Regions from separate parts of the Shewanella sp. 10N.286.52.B9 genome, predicted to be linked through region 1. Evidence: predicted binding sites of a transcription regulator. Region 1 holds the regulator's gene; each other region holds the start of a gene.
What was found. The regulator sigma-54, encoded in region 1, starts transcription at its own class of promoters, with help from an activator protein. The targets are predictions, from matches to a motif close to GTTGGCACGNNNNTNGNNT.

Region 2: the regulator sigma-54 is predicted to act here: its motif matches at 3,424-3,442, upstream of BCU91_RS04625 (HAD-IIB family hydrolase).
Region 3: the regulator sigma-54 is predicted to act here: its motif matches at 3,635-3,653, upstream of BCU91_RS12750 (DUF3192 domain-containing protein).

The regions. Positions count from the first base shown of each region.
Region 1 covers NZ_MCTY01000190.1:52,322-57,725, reverse strand. The annotation lists gene rapZ (RNase adapter RapZ) at 1-402, opposite strand, end outside; gene ptsN (PTS IIA-like nitrogen regulatory protein PtsN) at 399-842, opposite strand; gene hpf (ribosome hibernation promoting factor) at 845-1,132, opposite strand; gene BCU91_RS14340 (RNA polymerase factor sigma-54) at 1,156-2,640, opposite strand; gene lptB (LPS export ABC transporter ATP-binding protein) at 2,775-3,506, opposite strand; gene lptA (lipopolysaccharide transport periplasmic protein LptA) at 3,506-4,216, opposite strand; gene lptC (LPS export ABC transporter periplasmic protein LptC) at 4,203-4,763, opposite strand; gene kdsC (3-deoxy-manno-octulosonate-8-phosphatase KdsC) at 4,760-5,326, opposite strand; gene BCU91_RS14315 (KpsF/GutQ family sugar-phosphate isomerase) at 5,328-5,404, opposite strand, start outside.
Region 2 covers NZ_MCTY01000058.1:41,156-46,559, reverse strand. The annotation lists gene BCU91_RS04635 (sugar phosphorylase) at 1-1,239, opposite strand, end outside; gene BCU91_RS04630 (glycosyl transferase) at 1,302-2,522, opposite strand; gene BCU91_RS04625 (HAD-IIB family hydrolase) at 2,524-3,375, opposite strand; gene BCU91_RS04620 (GGDEF domain-containing protein) at 3,672-5,404, opposite strand, start outside.
Region 3 covers NZ_MCTY01000178.1:72,909-78,312, forward strand. The annotation lists gene BCU91_RS20695 (4'-phosphopantetheinyl transferase superfamily protein) at 1-519, shown strand, start outside; gene queF (NADPH-dependent 7-cyano-7-deazaguanine reductase QueF) at 626-1,480, opposite strand; gene syd (SecY-interacting protein) at 1,602-2,255, shown strand; gene BCU91_RS12740 (Zn-ribbon-containing protein) at 2,395-3,168, opposite strand; gene BCU91_RS12745 (hypothetical protein) at 3,213-3,545, opposite strand; gene BCU91_RS12750 (DUF3192 domain-containing protein) at 3,737-4,123, shown strand; gene BCU91_RS12755 (DUF2789 domain-containing protein) at 4,120-4,350, opposite strand; gene BCU91_RS12760 (GNAT family N-acetyltransferase) at 4,516-5,154, shown strand; gene BCU91_RS12765 (DUF962 domain-containing protein) at 5,155-5,404, shown strand, end outside.

The sequences.
Region 1 (5,404 bases):
GATATAGTGATCAACCATTTTGGCTATGGGTTCGAGTAACCGCCCCTCAAGCTTAATGGCTTCTTGTAACGAAATTTGATTCTTAGACAGTGGGTGTAATCGGCGGGTCTCACTAAAACGCTTCAGTAACACTTTATCGTTGGCGTTTAAAAAGAAACTGGTAATGCTGGTATCGTCAGACAGTAAAGCAATTTGCTCTTTGAGTACTTTGCCTTGCTCTTCGATATTACGCACATCGACGCTAATGGCGACAAGCTCGTTACTATCTTTAAGCTGTTCAAGCAGGCTGCCAATCAGTGGCAGTGGCAGGTTATCAACACAGTAATAACCTAAATCTTCAAGCACTCTCAGTGCGACTGATTTTCCTGAACCTGAACGTCCCGATACGATGACAAGTTTCATGCAGTAATAACCTGATAAAGTTCTGTAGCGTCATGACTCTTTCGAAGTCGTTTAAGTATCAATTTATCACTGAGTTTCTCTGCCATGCTAGATAATGTGCTTAGGTGTTGCTGGCACTGATCTGCAGGTACAAGAAGCGCAAATAAAATATCTACAGGTTGCTTGTCTATGGCATCAAAGGCGATTGGCTCTTCGCATTTGATTAAAATAGCAATGGGTTCTTCGATATTATCTAAGCGCCCATGTGGAATTGCTATGCCATTTCCTATACCTGTACTGCCCATTTTTTCACGCGCTATTAGACTTTCAAAAATAGCCTGTGAAGAAAGGGTTGGGTACTGGGCAGCCATTAAATTGCTGATTAATTCCAGTACCTTTTTCTTACTGCCCGGAGTGGCACAGGTAGTGCACGCCGGCTGCAGGATGGTACGAAGTTCCATCGTTAATGCTTAGTGAGTTTCTCTTTATGTTTAATTACCTGACGGTCTAGCTTATCTATCAGGGCGTCTATTGCCACATACATATCAGCGTTACGCGATACAGCAAACACTTCACCGCCTTTTAGGTGCAGTTTGGCTTCGGCAATCTGTTGTAGCTTTTGAACATCGAGCACAACGTGAACATTATTGATCTGTTCGAAGTGTCGTTCAAGCTTTGAAAATTTTGTTTGCACGTATTCCCGTAAAGATTGAGTTATTTCAATATGGTTTCCAGTCAGGTTAATTTGCATAGGTCATCCTCCAATAACAAAAGTTATAAGCTTTTGCGTTGGTTTGAGGGAGGGATGAGCATTGCCTCTCGATATTTGGCTATCGTACGTCGAGCAACGTTAATCCCTTGTTCAGCCAATAGTGTCGCCATTTTACTATCACTAAGAGGCTTTTTCGGGTTTTCTGCAGCTACGAGCTTTTTAATAAATGCGCGAATTGCTGTAGAAGAGCATTCTCCACCATCATCGGTACTTACATGGCTTGAGAAAAAATATTTTAGTTCAAAAAGTCCACGGGGGGTATGCATGTATTTTTGGGTCGTGACCCGTGAAATGGTCGACTCGTGCATTTCAACCGCTTCAGCAATATCATTGAGCACCATCGGCTTCATGGCTTCTTCACCGAACTCAAAGAAACCTTGCTGAAATTGTACGATACAGTTAGCCACTTTTAGTAAGGTTTCATTACGGCTATCGATGCTTTTGATAAACCATTTAGCTTCTTGTAAATGACCACGAATAAATTGGCTGTCAGCTTGGCTTGAACCGCCTTTGGCCATAGCTGCATATTGCTGATTAACGCCAATTTTAGGCATGTTATCGGGATTTAGCTCGACCACCCAGCGACCATTCTTTTTAAGTACAGTAACATCAGGAATGACGTACTCATCTTTAATGGGGGTAATTTGCAAGCCTGGACGTGGATTGAGCGTTTGAATAAATTCAATGGCTTCACGTAAATCATCTTCTTTAAGCTTGGTTTTACGCATCAGTAACCTAAAGTCACGACCGGCGATTAAATCAAGATGATCTTTAATCAGTAACTTAACATTATCTATGCAAGGAATTTCATTAGGGTATTGGCCTAATTGAATTAATAGACACTCACTTAAATCTCGCGCTGCAATGCCGACGGGATCGAAGTGTTGTACCCGTTTAAGTACAGCTTCAACTTCATCGAGTTCGATATCGTCAGTGCCTAAGGATTGCAAAATGTCTTCAACGCTCTGGGTGAGGTAACCGCGCTCATCAATGGCATCAATAATGGCGGTTGCAATCACTAAGTCATTTTCAGAAAAGGGAGTGAGGTTTTTTTGCCATTCAAGATGCTCATACAAGCCTTCACTGGTTTCGCCTTGAAACGGCATATCATTACCGCTCGATACTGCGCCAGAGCCAGAAGTAGGCGAGGCGGTATACACCTCATCCCATGTGGTATCCATAGGGAGTTCTTCAGGCATAGAATCTTTAGTGAGCGATTCAGTGGTATCAACCGTTGAGGTGTCTTTTTCTATGGTGACTTGGCTATTATCACTAAAATCGGTGTCAGTTTGCAGGGCGTTTTCTTTTACGGGCTCTTTGGCTTTAGTGAATTCGTCTTCAAGCTCTAATAGCGGGTTTGAATCAAGTGCTTGTTGAATTTCTTGCTGTAGCTCCAATGAGGAAAGTTGCAATAAGCGAATCGCTTGTTGCAACTGTGGGGTCATGGTTAAGTGTTGACCCATTTTGAGTTGGAGTGAGGCTTTCATGTACCGCTTGTCCCTAATTGAATTACATCATCGCGACGAACAGTGTGGGCGCTAGTTTATGATCCTAGAAAAATAGACTAGATTAAGGTTTGTTGTTGGCCGCGAATGCCATACTAAAAACTGAATAGTGCTAACTATAGCTTGAATTGTTCACCTAAGTATACCGACCTAACTTGCTGATTGACTAAGATCTCAGCAGGTGTTCCTTCAGCAATCAAGTTTCCGTGACTCACAATATATGCTCGCTCACACACATCAAGTGTTTCACGGACATTATGGTCGGTAATTAGCACCCCTAAACCACGGCTTTTAAGTTGTTGAATAATTTTCTTGATGTCGATTACTGAGATAGGATCTACCCCTGCAAAAGGTTCATCTAATAAAATAAACTTAGGATTTGCCGCTAATGCGCGTGCAATTTCAACTCGGCGACGCTCGCCTCCCGATAACGCCATACCTTGGCTATCACGGATATGAGTTATGTTAAATTCTTCTAATAAATGTTCCAGTTCTTCAATGCGCTGCTCATTTGATAAGCTTTTGCGAGTTTGAAGCACTGCCATTATATTATCGTGTACTGTGAGCTTACGAAAAATACTGGCTTCTTGAGGTAAGTAGCCAATGCCTTTTCGGGCGCGCAAATGCATTGGATCTGCGGTTAAATCATCTTCATCGATCAGAATGCGGCCCTTATCACTTTTGACTAGGCCTACGACCATATAAAAGGTGGTGGTTTTACCCGCACCATTAGGGCCAAGTAAGCCAACAATTTGGCCGGTTTTTACCGTCAGGCTGACATCTTTTACTACCTGGCGACTTTTATAACTCTTAGCGAGATTTTCAGCGGTTAACGTAATTTGGGTCATTAGTCATTTTGCTCAGCTGCTGGGGCTGACAATGTCGCCTGCGCCTCAGCGTTAAGTGATTCAGTTACTTCGGGTGTTTCAGTTGAGTTCACAGCCTCTACAGCAGATAAATTGTTGTTTTCAATTATAGCTGGTGGCGTGTCATCACCGGGTTTAGCGCTGTCTGGTAAATGTGGTTGCTCATCTTTTTTCTTTTCAGAATCAATCAAGTCTGGGTGACTTTCTGGTTGAAAAATAGTGATAACCCGATCTTCACCAGTACCGGTGCTTTCAGCAATTAACTGCTGCTTTTCAATGTTGTAGCTAATTAGGTTACCAGTAACCTGGCTGCCAGCTTGGTCCAATTTAGCATTACCCGTTAAGGTTAAAATGCTAGTGGCAAGCTCATATTTAATTTCATCGGCACTGGCAGTACCAATACGGCCATCATCTAACTCTTGGGAAAATGTCGCAGGGTTACCTGTGGCAATCATGGTTTTTTGGGTGCCGCTTTCGGTGCCAAATGCGCGTAATTCGTCGGCATTAATGTTAATCGACCCTTGAGTCACATTAACTGGGCCATAGAAGATGACCTGATTGTTTTTTATGTCAGCTTTTTGGCTCACAGCTGCGACTTTAAGCTCTTGCTGTAAATCGCCTTCTTTTGCATAGGCGCTGGCAATACTGACTACACTGAGTAGTGAGGCAATCAAAAGTTTACTTTGCTTCATACGTTCCTTCTACTTGACTTAAAAGTTCAAGTTCTTGAGCATTTAAATCAGCATACAGGCCTAAACCTTGTATATTAAAATCTGACCCAGTAACAAAAATTTGTCTATCTGAGGTCAAAATCATGGTGTTCATATCGAGTGCCAACATGGTGGTTGTCAAAGATTGTAATGGCTCGTCGATGTTTATTGCATCAATAATAACATTATTTTCTAAAACTACTTTGCCTGTTTCATTATTCAGCTTGCCTAAATCTGCGCTTAATTGCCATTCGGCTTCACCATTTTCAGGATAAATAAGGTAGACAGGCTCAGTAAACATGGTTTCATTACTTTGCTGAAAGTGCTCCATGTATTTCGCTGAGACTCGGCTTTGCACTAAACCTTGCTCATTAAATTCAGTGGTGCGTAAGTCATTGGCGATAAAATCAGGGCGAGCAGGGGCAGGCAATTTACTTGCCTCCATCTGACTACGTTTAATTTGTACTTGCCAATAAAGGACTAAGGCTGCGCCAAAAAATCCGATAATAGCGAAGGTCACTCGGCTCATATACTCATTCCGTGGGCATTTTCAAACTTATCTTGGCTAAGTAATAGCAAATCGGTGAGTTCACGTAATGCGCCATTTCCGCCGTTAATGGTGGTGGTCATATGGCAATGTTGTTTAACATAAGGATGGCCATCAGCCACACAAACTGCAAGGCCAACCTGTTTCATCACAGGTAAGTCAACCATGTCATCACCAATATAGGCGACTTCATCTGGGCTAACGCCATAGGTATCTAACAGGCTTTGGTAAGGCACTAGTTTATCATCAACACCTTGATAAATATGAGTGACACCTAAAGCGGTCATTCTATTTTCCACAATGGCAGATTTACGCCCGGTTATCACAGCAACATGAATATTACTGGTTAAAATAGAGCGAATGCCATAACCATCACGGGTATGAAATGCTTTTAACTCTTCCCCTGCATTACTTAAATAAATACGGCCATCGGAAAATACCCCATCGACATCGCAAATAAGCAGCTTAATTTTTTTGGCTTTTTGCCAAACATCATCAGAGATTGGGCCGTAAAAACCTTGGTGCAGTGTTTCGTGTAATGACATGTTAAATGACTCCAGCTTTAACCATATCGAGCATGTTAAGTGCGCCGACTGGGCGTTGGTTCTCGTCTACGACAATTA
Region 2 (5,404 bases), on a different contig from region 1:
GCGTTCGAGGCCAAACTGATCTTTACCCTGCACAGTGCCTTGTAAGGCATCAATTAGAGCAATGTTCATCTCATAGGGCTTTTGCTGACCATCTTCAGAGGTACGGCTTGATATTTTACCGCCAAATAACACCATGGTTTCCACTAGGGTGTTAATTTCATCCTCATCCAATAAGCCTTCAGCAGGTCTTAACCCCACCCCATCATGGGAGGCGATAAAGTTAAAGTAAGTGGTGCCATCCTGTGCAGGCGGCATACTCATCTGCCAACGTTTAAGGTACAAACAACTGCCAGTGATCAAGGTATTAATCAGTAACGGCGGCAACGAAAAGTTATAGATACAATGGGCTTCGTTAGCGTTACCAAAATAGGTTAGGTTTTGGGTATTGGGAATATTGGTTTCGGTTATCACCACGGCATTATGTTGGGCATGCTCAATCAGGGTGCGTAGTAATCTAATCACTTCATGGGTTTGCACTAGGTTAATCGATTTAGTACCGACAATTTTCCATAAAAACGCCACTGCATCTAAGCGGAAAATATTCACGCCTGCATCAAGGTATTGCCTGATAATCCTCACAAACTCTAGTAGCACTTGCGGGTTTCTAAAGTCAAAATCCACTTGGTCATGACTAAAGGTGCACCACACATGCTGCAGGCCTTTAGCGGTATCTGTGGGTCTTAATAACGCTGATGTACGTGGCCGCACAACGGCAGATAAATCATCTTCAGGCTCTGCGGTAAAAAAATAATCATGGCCGACGCCTTCGCCTTTAATGAAGTTTTGAAACCAAGCACTACGGCTAGAGCAGTGATTGATCACTAAATCAGACATTAATCTGCGCTTGTTGGCAATCACTTCAATATCAGACCAATCACCTAAAGCATCATTGACACTTGAGTAATCAATCACTGCAAAGCCATCATCCGAACTATAGGGAAAAAATGGCAAGATATGCACCCCATTGATGCACTCAAGGTAGTTATCCATAAACTCTGCGAGAATGGATAACGGTTTTTGCCCTGCTTGAATAATGCTGTCGCCATAGGTGATCATGATGACATCTTGCTCTGACCAATGATTGGCATAGGGATGCGGCGCATCACTATCGACACTAATATTCATGGTGCTAATCAATTGCTCAGCAAGCTCATCCACTGAAACAGCTAAAGCGATATCTTGATAAATACAACCAAGCTGCTGAATTAGCTTTTGCTTAAGTGCATTAATGTCTGCCATTTTGACCTCTTCAAACCTGCGAGTTTGCCCTTGTCGCTGGTATCCTAAAATCTCACTCATGATTACATAAACTCTGCATTATCAGCCTCAACGGCGTCTTTGAGCTGCTCAAGAACATCAGGCATAGCGCTAATCACTCGGCTCCATGTGGGCATAAAAGGGGTTTCCATTGGGTTATCAAGAAAGCGCTGCCCAGCAGTCACTATGTTTTGGGCAAACATTTCTACGGCTTTTTCTTCAGTGTGGATATCGGTGGTGAGTCCGTTCATTAGCGCATCATTATGGTAAGTTTCAACATAATCGAGAGCGATACGATAGTAGGTGGCTTTTAGCGTTCTAAAGGCTTCGGTACTAAAGGTTTCCCCTTGGGTAGCCAATTTACGATAAAACGCCTTGGTGATATCAATCGACATTTTTGATAAACCCGCTTCAGCATTGTCTAACGATAAATCTTGATGCTTATGATCGTAATTATCAGCTATATCCACCTGACAAATACGGTTGTGGGCATAGTTACGGTGCATCTCACTCAGTACACCAATCTCTAAGCCCCAATCACTGGGAATACGTAAGTCATTTAATACATCGCGTCTAAATGAAAACTCACCCGCTAATGGATAACGAAAGCTGTCCATATATTCTAAATATTCATTATGACCCACCACTCTTTGTAAGGCTTTAATCAATGGCGTGACCAGTAACCGAGACACGCGGCCATTGATTTTGCCATTGGACATACGGGCATAAAAACCTTTACTGAACTCGTAATTAAACTGTGGATTGGCCACCGGATATAACAATCTTGCCAGCAGGGATTTTTCATAGGTGACAATATCGCAATCATGCAGTGCCACTGATTCCGTTTTGCCGGACGCCAAAATATAACCCATGCAGTACCAAACGTTACGGCCTTTACCGAGCTCTTTCGGCGCAAGGCCCAACTCACTTAATTTAGCATCAAGGGCTTGCAGTCTGGGGCCGTCATTCCAAAGTACTCTATGGTGTTGTGGCAGCTGATTAAAAAAACCCAGCGCCTGTTTATATTGCTCTTTATCGGCCCTATCAAGCCCAATCACAATTTCATTTAAGTAAGGCACGTCTTTTAATTTACTAATAATTGCAGGTAAGGCTTCACCCTCTAGCTCTGAATACAGCGAAGGTAAAATCAGCCCTAACGGCCGCGTTTTAGCAAATTTAAGTAAGTCCTGCTCCATCTCTTCATGGGTACGCTGGGTCAGATTATGTAGGGTAGTCACTATGCCATTTTGGTAAAAGTCAGCCATGTTATGCCTCCTCAAGCTTCAATGATGTTGAAGAATTTGGGTTTAAAAACAAAGCTTCTAGGCATTCTGCCCAGCCTTTAGGGCCGTATTGGCTACTTTGAATCGGTGTTGATGTGGTATCGATTTTTGGAAAAGTATGAGTGGGAGATTTAATTTGAATGGCAATATCAGCCGCCTCTAGCATGGCGCTGTCGTTACCACTGTCACCGAGGGCAATGGTTTGCACGCTGGTTTGATAAGCATTGGCATATTGCTGGGCTAACCAGTCCATGGCGCGGCCTTTATCTGTATGGCCGCCAACATGTAAGAAACGCCCGCCTTGGAGCATATTCGCGCCTAGGCTATTCATATGGGCCATAAAGGCTTGCTTTCGAGTGTCATCACCGGTCCACAATAACGGCTCAGAGTAATGCCTTACCAAGGCCAGTGTGGCTTTTTCTGGGGTTAAATCCGTTAGCTCACAAAGCTCTTCGGCTGTCAGAGATGAAAAACCAAGGTAATCTTCTGCAAATGCTTTGGCCTCGGTTTCCAGTAAGGTTAACCAATGGCTTCTTGGCTCACAAAATTCTTTTACCCAATAATACCCTTGGGTAAAGGTGTCTTGAGGCTGAGTGTCAAAGTAACCAATGGGAATGTAGATCACTGCGCCATTTTCTGAAATAAACGGTGAGTTAAAACCAATGGTTTGCTGAAACTTTTCCATTTCGGCAAACGTTTTACTGGTATTAGGGATAATAGGAATTTGCTTTTCATTTAATCCTTCAATTACCGCTATTGCGCTGGAGAAACTGTAATCAAAGTGATCAAGTAAAGTACCGTCCATGTCTGTAAATATTAGCGGTCTTGTGGTCATATTTATTCCCTTCCATTACCTAAACAATTATTCAACTGCCTAAAAATGTTTCAGGTTACATGCCAGCTTTTGGCGCTTTGCACTAAAATGGTTAGAAACTAAACATTAGACACTGAATTTATTGATTAAATAATTTATCCGAAGGGAAAGAACACATTAAAAAAAACACAGAAATGGATCATAAATGCAGGATTTTGAAACAAACTTTGCACCATTACAGTGCAAAGAGAGCGTTAAAGGTTAGCTAATTACACTTGCTAATAGGACTGCATTAGCCAAGCTGTTTTTGGTAAGGGTTATGCGCACTCAGCAGCAAGGTGCACTTTATTTTTACCTGCATATTTAGCTCGGTACAGTGCTTCATCTGCTATTTTTGCTAAATAAAATAATGACTTAGTGCTATCAATATTATTTACCACTCCCATGCTCACCGTTAAATCAAGACTAATATCGTCAAAGTGAAACGCTCGAGATGCTATGCCGTGACGCAAACGCTCTGATATCGCAAAGGCTTGATCCATATTAGTATTGGGTAACACTATCAAAAACTCTTCACCGCCGATCCTACCTATCAAGTCACTGTTTTTTAATAAGGCTTTTACTCTTTTTGACAGCGATTTTAGCGCAAGATCGCCCACATGATGCCCATAAGTGTCATTAATGGTTTTGAAGTTATCAATATCAAACAGGATCACTGCCAAAGGTTGCTGCTTTTTTGCCGCTTTTTCAACGAGGCTCTGACCTTGGGTAAAGGTTTGGCCACGATTATAAAGCCCGGTAAGAAAGTCAATTTCTGCACGAAATTTTAACGATCGCCGCGAGAGCAATAGGAAAATAATCAAGGTTAATAACACCACAGCAGAAACAAAAAGTAGCATCAGATTAAGCTGATAAATACGCTCTTTATCTTCAACTGCTACCAAGTTTAATTCATTAATAGCAAGCCTATTCGCCAGTAATTGATTTTCAAAATTGACCAATTGGTCATTATGACCAAGCGCAGAAATGATAACTTGGTTGCTAATGACGCTTTGGTGCGCCTCCCTTTCTAAATCAATGACATCAAGCAGCGTATTAACGGCCTCAATGGGCTTAGCCTCATCCATCGCAATTATGGCATCGGCCTGTAAAATCATGCTTTGCTGGTTTTGACTAAAGTGTTTATCTTGTTTGAATGCGCGCGCCATTTCAGCCGCTTTTACTGCATCACCAATTCTTAAATAAGCTAACGCCAGATATAAGTAATTGCTGGTTTTAAAATAACTTTCTTTGGAAGTGTGGTGTAATGCAACCGCTTTTTCTAAATGCTCAATAGCAAGGGGAAAATCATTCATTCTTAGCGCCACGCGGCCGCTATTTAGATGCGCGAAAAATAATAAATCTTTGTAATCTTTAGCTTCATTGGCCAAAGTGAACTGCACCGTCAGGCTTTTCTGAGCTTTATCCCAATCCCCTAGCTTTAATGCCTCGCTAAGCATATTGTGTTGCATATTGAACATGTCTTCTTTGTCATTAATACGCTGCCAAGTCAGGTAGGCTTTTTCAAAGTTTTCATACCCTTGTAGATGTAATCCCACACGCCGATAAAGATTACCTGTCGCATTATAAATCAAAGCTTTACGGTTTAAGTTTAGCGCACTACTTTTATCAACGACTGTCAGCGCTTCGCTTAATAAATCAATGCCCTGTTGAACCGTAGTAGGCTCTGTATAACAAAAAGCATTTTGAGTTAATGTCTTAGCGAGTAATTCTGAGTTGTTATGCTGACGAGCATAATGGAGCGCGAGTGTTCTATCTTCACAGTAAACCGCAGGATCGTTAGTTTGGAGATATTTAGCAAAGGAGCGCTCTAAGTAGCTATCAATTAAGATATCAGTCACCGCCAAAGAGCTAACCAGCGCGATACCTTTATCATAACTGGCTATAGCTAATTCCAACTGGCGAGTTTTTTCGTACTGCTGGCCATAAACAAAATAATACTTTGCTTGAGATTCAGCATCAAAGTTGCTGCCTGTAAGATCAAATTGGT
Region 3 (5,404 bases), on a different contig from region 1:
GACTGGTTATTGGTGGCTATTTATCAAACTAATGCCCCAATGCAAGCGTTTGAGCTGGGGGCGGATATTGAGCGGCGCCGTGATAGCACCAATATTCATTCGATATTAAATCATTACTTTTCTGAACCTGAAGCGGCAGCTTTATTAGCTTTACCAGCAGTGGAGTATAGGGAACGTTTCTTTGATTTATGGACCTTAAAAGAGTCCTACATTAAGGCCAAAGGCTTAGGCTTAGCTTTATCGCTTAAATCATTCGCATTTGATTTTCAATCGGCTGAAAAAAGCGAGCTTAAGCTGAATAAAGGCGCTGTCATACCTTTACAATTCAATGTCTCTTTGCGGCTGATAAATGATGACAAAGAGCGCTTTGAGATTGAAAACCAATGGCATTGTAGTTTAGGTAAGCTTAATGAGAGCTATCGGTTTGCCATTAGCTTTTATAGTGGATGTGTTGCGAACGAGCCTGAATATAACGCTGAAGTAATAGATTGGGCTGAGCTTATTATTGATTCTCATTAAGTTGCCTTAAAGGCATACCTAAATTAATCGTTAGCTAAGTCGGTTTACCTGCAGATCAAAAAAGGCACTAAAAAGTGCCTTTTAAGTTGTAATATCATTTTTGAAATTACTGTCTCGCTAAACGATGTGTCTCAGGCGGCTGCTCAAAATCACTTCTAAATGGATTAATATCTAAACCTCCACGGCGAGTATAACGGGCATAAACCGTTAATTTAGAACATTGGCAATAACGTTTTAAGTCAGTAAAAATACGCTCAACACATTGCTCGTGAAATTCATTGTGTTGACGGAATGAAATCAAATAACGCAGTAACTTCTCTCGATCGATTTTAGGACCTTGGTAGCGGATCATCACGCTACCCCAATCAGGCTGAGAGGTAATTAAACAATTCGACTTTAGCAAGTTGGATGTAAGTGTCTCAGCAACATGTTTCTCTTCAGTGCTGTCTTCAAGGTACTCAGGTTTAAATTGATAATCATCAACTTCAATATCAAGTTCATCAATACAGTTACCCGGTAACTCGACAATGCGCTGGGTATTAAAATGTTTTGGCTCGATGATTTTTACCGTGACCTCGCCATTGGCACAGCGGCTAAGATCTTGTTGTAAAGTTTGTTGTACTAGTTCAACACTGTCAAAGCGGGTTTGATTAAAGCTATTTAAATAAAGCTTAAATGACTTCGATTCAATTAAGTTATCACTTTCGATGGCAAGGTAAACTTCAATGATGGCTACCATAGGCTTGCCTTTGGCATTAAGCCAAGATAGTTCATAGCCAGTCCAAATATCAGCACCTTGAAAAGGTAACTCAGCCGTTAATGCAATGGCATCTCTATTTAGCTTACGAGGAACCCCTTGCAGCAATGATGCATCATATTCAGCTTGATATTGCGTCGCTTGACCTAAAGTTAAACCTTTAAGTGCTTCAGCATCACTATAGGGATCGTGATTGTGTGTCATCTAGTGTGTTTCCGTGTCAAAATAGGCCTTTATTATAATACCAATTTATATAATTAGGTAATCACTGTACGTGACAAATACACCAATCTATTTGGTCACAAACAATATTGGAGCATCTTAAGTGTCTTGTTCAACATCATTGGATCAATTTTCTAACCGTTATATTCAAGCTTACCAAGATACCTTAGGGGAATTACCGCGATTTTACCCAATGGGTCAAGGGTCTAGTTGTATTGAGGGCCAGTATGATCTTGAATCTGATGAAGCGGTATTTTGGCAGACTGTTAAGCGTAAAAGCACCGCAGACTTTAGTAATGTCGAACATGCTTTAGAGCTTAAGCTGCATGATGATATCAATGATTTTTACGGCCACTTCTTTTCAGCCTCTTTGTATTTTAATTCGCAATGGGGCGAAGGCGAATTACTGCAAGTTTGGAATCAGCAAGACTTTGAATCTTTGCAGCAAAATATCATCGGCCACTTGATGATGAAGAAGAAGCTTAAACAAGCACCAACCTGGTTTATCGGTGTATTGGGTGATGGCGATAACATGCTAACGGTTGATAATGAAGATGGCAGTGTGTGGATTGAAGTGCCAGGCAATAAGCCCCATGAAAAGCTTGCTGATAGCCTAGCTGGATTTATCGATAGCCTAACGCCAAGAGTCACACCAGCAATTGAACCTGTAGAAGAAGATCATGGCCATGTGCCACATCCGGGGATTTGGCAGCGAATGAAAATGATGTGGAATGACTTATTGAGACGAAAGTCATAGATCAACGTTATTAATTTGCGATAAACCAAAAAGCCTGACTTATAGATTAATTAAGTCAGGCTTTTTGTTGAAAAGAAGGTTAATGATGCAGCTGTTCTGATCGATGTTAGATACTTCAGAACAATAACGTTTGAAATTATTACTGATGATCCCATGAGATATTCGACACAATTCTGCATGGCTCACATCTGAAGTGAAACATATCCAATAATGGCTCATCCAATAACCACTGTTTCGATCCACAGCGTGGACAGGCTCGTTCTTTTTCAGACTGTAAACTTTCACCACCAACGCGATAAAGATAATAGTAAGTCGGAATTTTGGTAATAAATTCAATTCTGCCGCGGATATCCCAGCCTCGTCTAAATAAATCACTTTTATGACTGGTCAGTTCTTCTAATGCTGCAAATTCAGCTTTGGTTGCCGCCGCCATTTGCAGTTCATCACAAGCTTGCCACTCTGTTTGCCAGCGAATAACTCGCTTATGGTCGCCATTAAAGCTTGCTGGAATTTGATATAGCGGAATAGGGAGAAGGTTGTCGCCACTTCTTAATGGTGAGCACATATGTACATAGCTGGTGTAAAGCACCTGCCAGCTGGGAGTGTCGATATTACTTTGCTCTGAATTGATATCTTGACCGATAAACTTTTCACGTGGCGCCAATAACTTTGCTTCAGTTAGCATAGTTAATGCTTGTTTGACCCATGGGCTGTTGTTACGGGCTGATAAACTGTTTTTTTCAGGTATTAATAGCCTGACTTTAAACTCACCTTCATTAAATGCGACAGCAAATTCTCGTCCTAATACTTGGCCATTGGCTCTGAGTGCTTCTAGAAAGTTATTAATGGCTTTTTCTGCCGCAGTGATAGTGGTATCGGCGAAACATTCAAATCTGAGTTCAGTGACAAACATGGTTTTCCGTTTTTAGCTGGTTAAATGTATTGAGGATGTGGTGCTTAACTTTCTAATTGTACAATTCGTTTTTCAAGTGCTGCTATCTTTAGGGCAAATTCACTTTCGACAGCGTCAAATTTAGCCTGCCATTTTTGTTCTAGCGCCGTTAATGGGTCTTGAGCCGTTTCAGTATTAGCTGGCTGTATCATGGCTGCTAAATCGGGTAAGTCTTGCCATTGCTCTTTGGGGATGGCTTTAAATTGCTGCAAACCCTGAATAAGGGTTGGCATGGCTATCCGCGTACCTAATTTACCTTTTATTAACGCTAATGTTGGCGTATGACCTGCTACAGCAATGGATTTTGCCGCCGCAAGGACTTGTTCAATTGGACTCATAATTAGTGAAAATCCTTAAATATCGGTAGTGAAATTACTCAAAAAGTGAGACATGTTTTTAAATGGTGAATAAAATCAAGGCTTTAATTTTTGGCACACTTTTAGCTTAATCAGTATTGAGAACAGTATAACTTACTCTGAAAAACAGTTTCAGTAGAAATTACATTAGAACCATTTGAAAGGGACGTATTATGAAAGCAAAATTGGGTGCAGCATTAATTATGGCTATAGCAGCGACTTCACTAACTGGTTGCGTATTGAATGTGGGCGATCACGAAGGTAAGCGTAGTGATTCATATTGGCAAAAACAACAACAAACTAATCGTAATAACTTAGCGAAACTTTCAATCGGAATGGCAAAAGATCAAGTCACCATTTTGATGGGAACGGCTGATTTCAGTGAGGCTTATGTGACCCAAGCAGATGCACAAAGTCCGAAGAAAGAGGTTCAGGTGTTTTTCTACCGTACTCAATGGAGTAAAGGTGACGGCAAAACCACAAAAAGTGAATGTACCCCAGTTGTAATAAGTGACAACAAATTAGTGGGTTGGGGTGAAACTGCTTACCAAAACATTTAATTTCTTAATAAAACGTCCAGTTGGTCTATTAATTCAGACCACTGGCCGTCTTGATGTAAGGCCTCTTCAATAAAGTGTCTTTGCGATTCTGACCAAAATCCAGCCTGTGCAATGGTGCTATTTTTAGCCAGTTTATGTTGTTCGATAAACTGGTTAATATCTTCCTTAGATGAACTTAATCCTAATTGCTGAAATAAGTGTTCAAATGTTGTCGTTGTCGTATCCATGAGCTTTCACCATGTATGAATGATATTACTTTACTAAGATTAGGTGACCCTATTTAAATTGCAATATGTTTCAAAGTTGTTAAGTTGAGACTATCAACTGGATTAGTTAAGAGTGACATCATGGAAAACAACACTTTGCCCCCGAAAACTCAAGCTGCGCCGTCTTTGGATGAACAAACTAACGATCAACCTAGAGCGGTTTATTTGACTGCGGAAGATCTAAGAGTTGCAGCATCGATTATTTATAATGCCTATCATGATGATCCATTTTTTATTGAAGCTTTAGCCACTGCTAATAAAGCCAATTACGAACAAAAACTGCGGGCTGCAATCAGAGAAGAGCTCACAGAGTTATGGCAGCAAGAGCAACCATTAATTGGTTGGTTTGAAGGCAAACGTCTCATCGGTGTCGCCTGTGTGATCACCCATCAAGTGCCTCTTGGTGAAAGTCGTTACTGGCACTGGCGTTTAAAAATGGTACTCGGCACTGGTTGGAGTTCAACCCAAGCATTTATTAAAAAAGAGCATACCATCTTAGAAAGTTTACCGAGTAAACAATACGGTATTTTACAATTTATCGCTTTGAGCCCTAATGAGCAAAGAAAAGGTAATGGGGCAAAATTAATTCAAGCGGTGTTAAGTTGGTGCGATGAGCAGTTAGAGCTCGATGGGATCGGAGTATTTGTTAACAACGATAAACATGCAGCGCTTTTTATTGGTGAAGGTTTTGGCCATTTGTCTGATCAAACCATTGGCTCTGTTGATGGTGAGATATTAATTTATCAAAGTAAATCGGAGCAATAAATGGCTGATAAACAGTATCAAGACTTTAAGTCGTTTTATCCTTTTTATTTATCACAACATCAAAATGCCACATGTCGGCGCTTACATTACCTCGGCTCTGGACTGATAGTGTTATTGCTGTTGGTGACTCTAGTTAGCCAGCAATGGTGGCAACTATTATTTATCCCTGTCATCGGTTATGGATTTGCATGGATTGGTCACTTTGTATTTGAAAAAAACAAACCTGCTACTTTTGAATACCCGCTATACA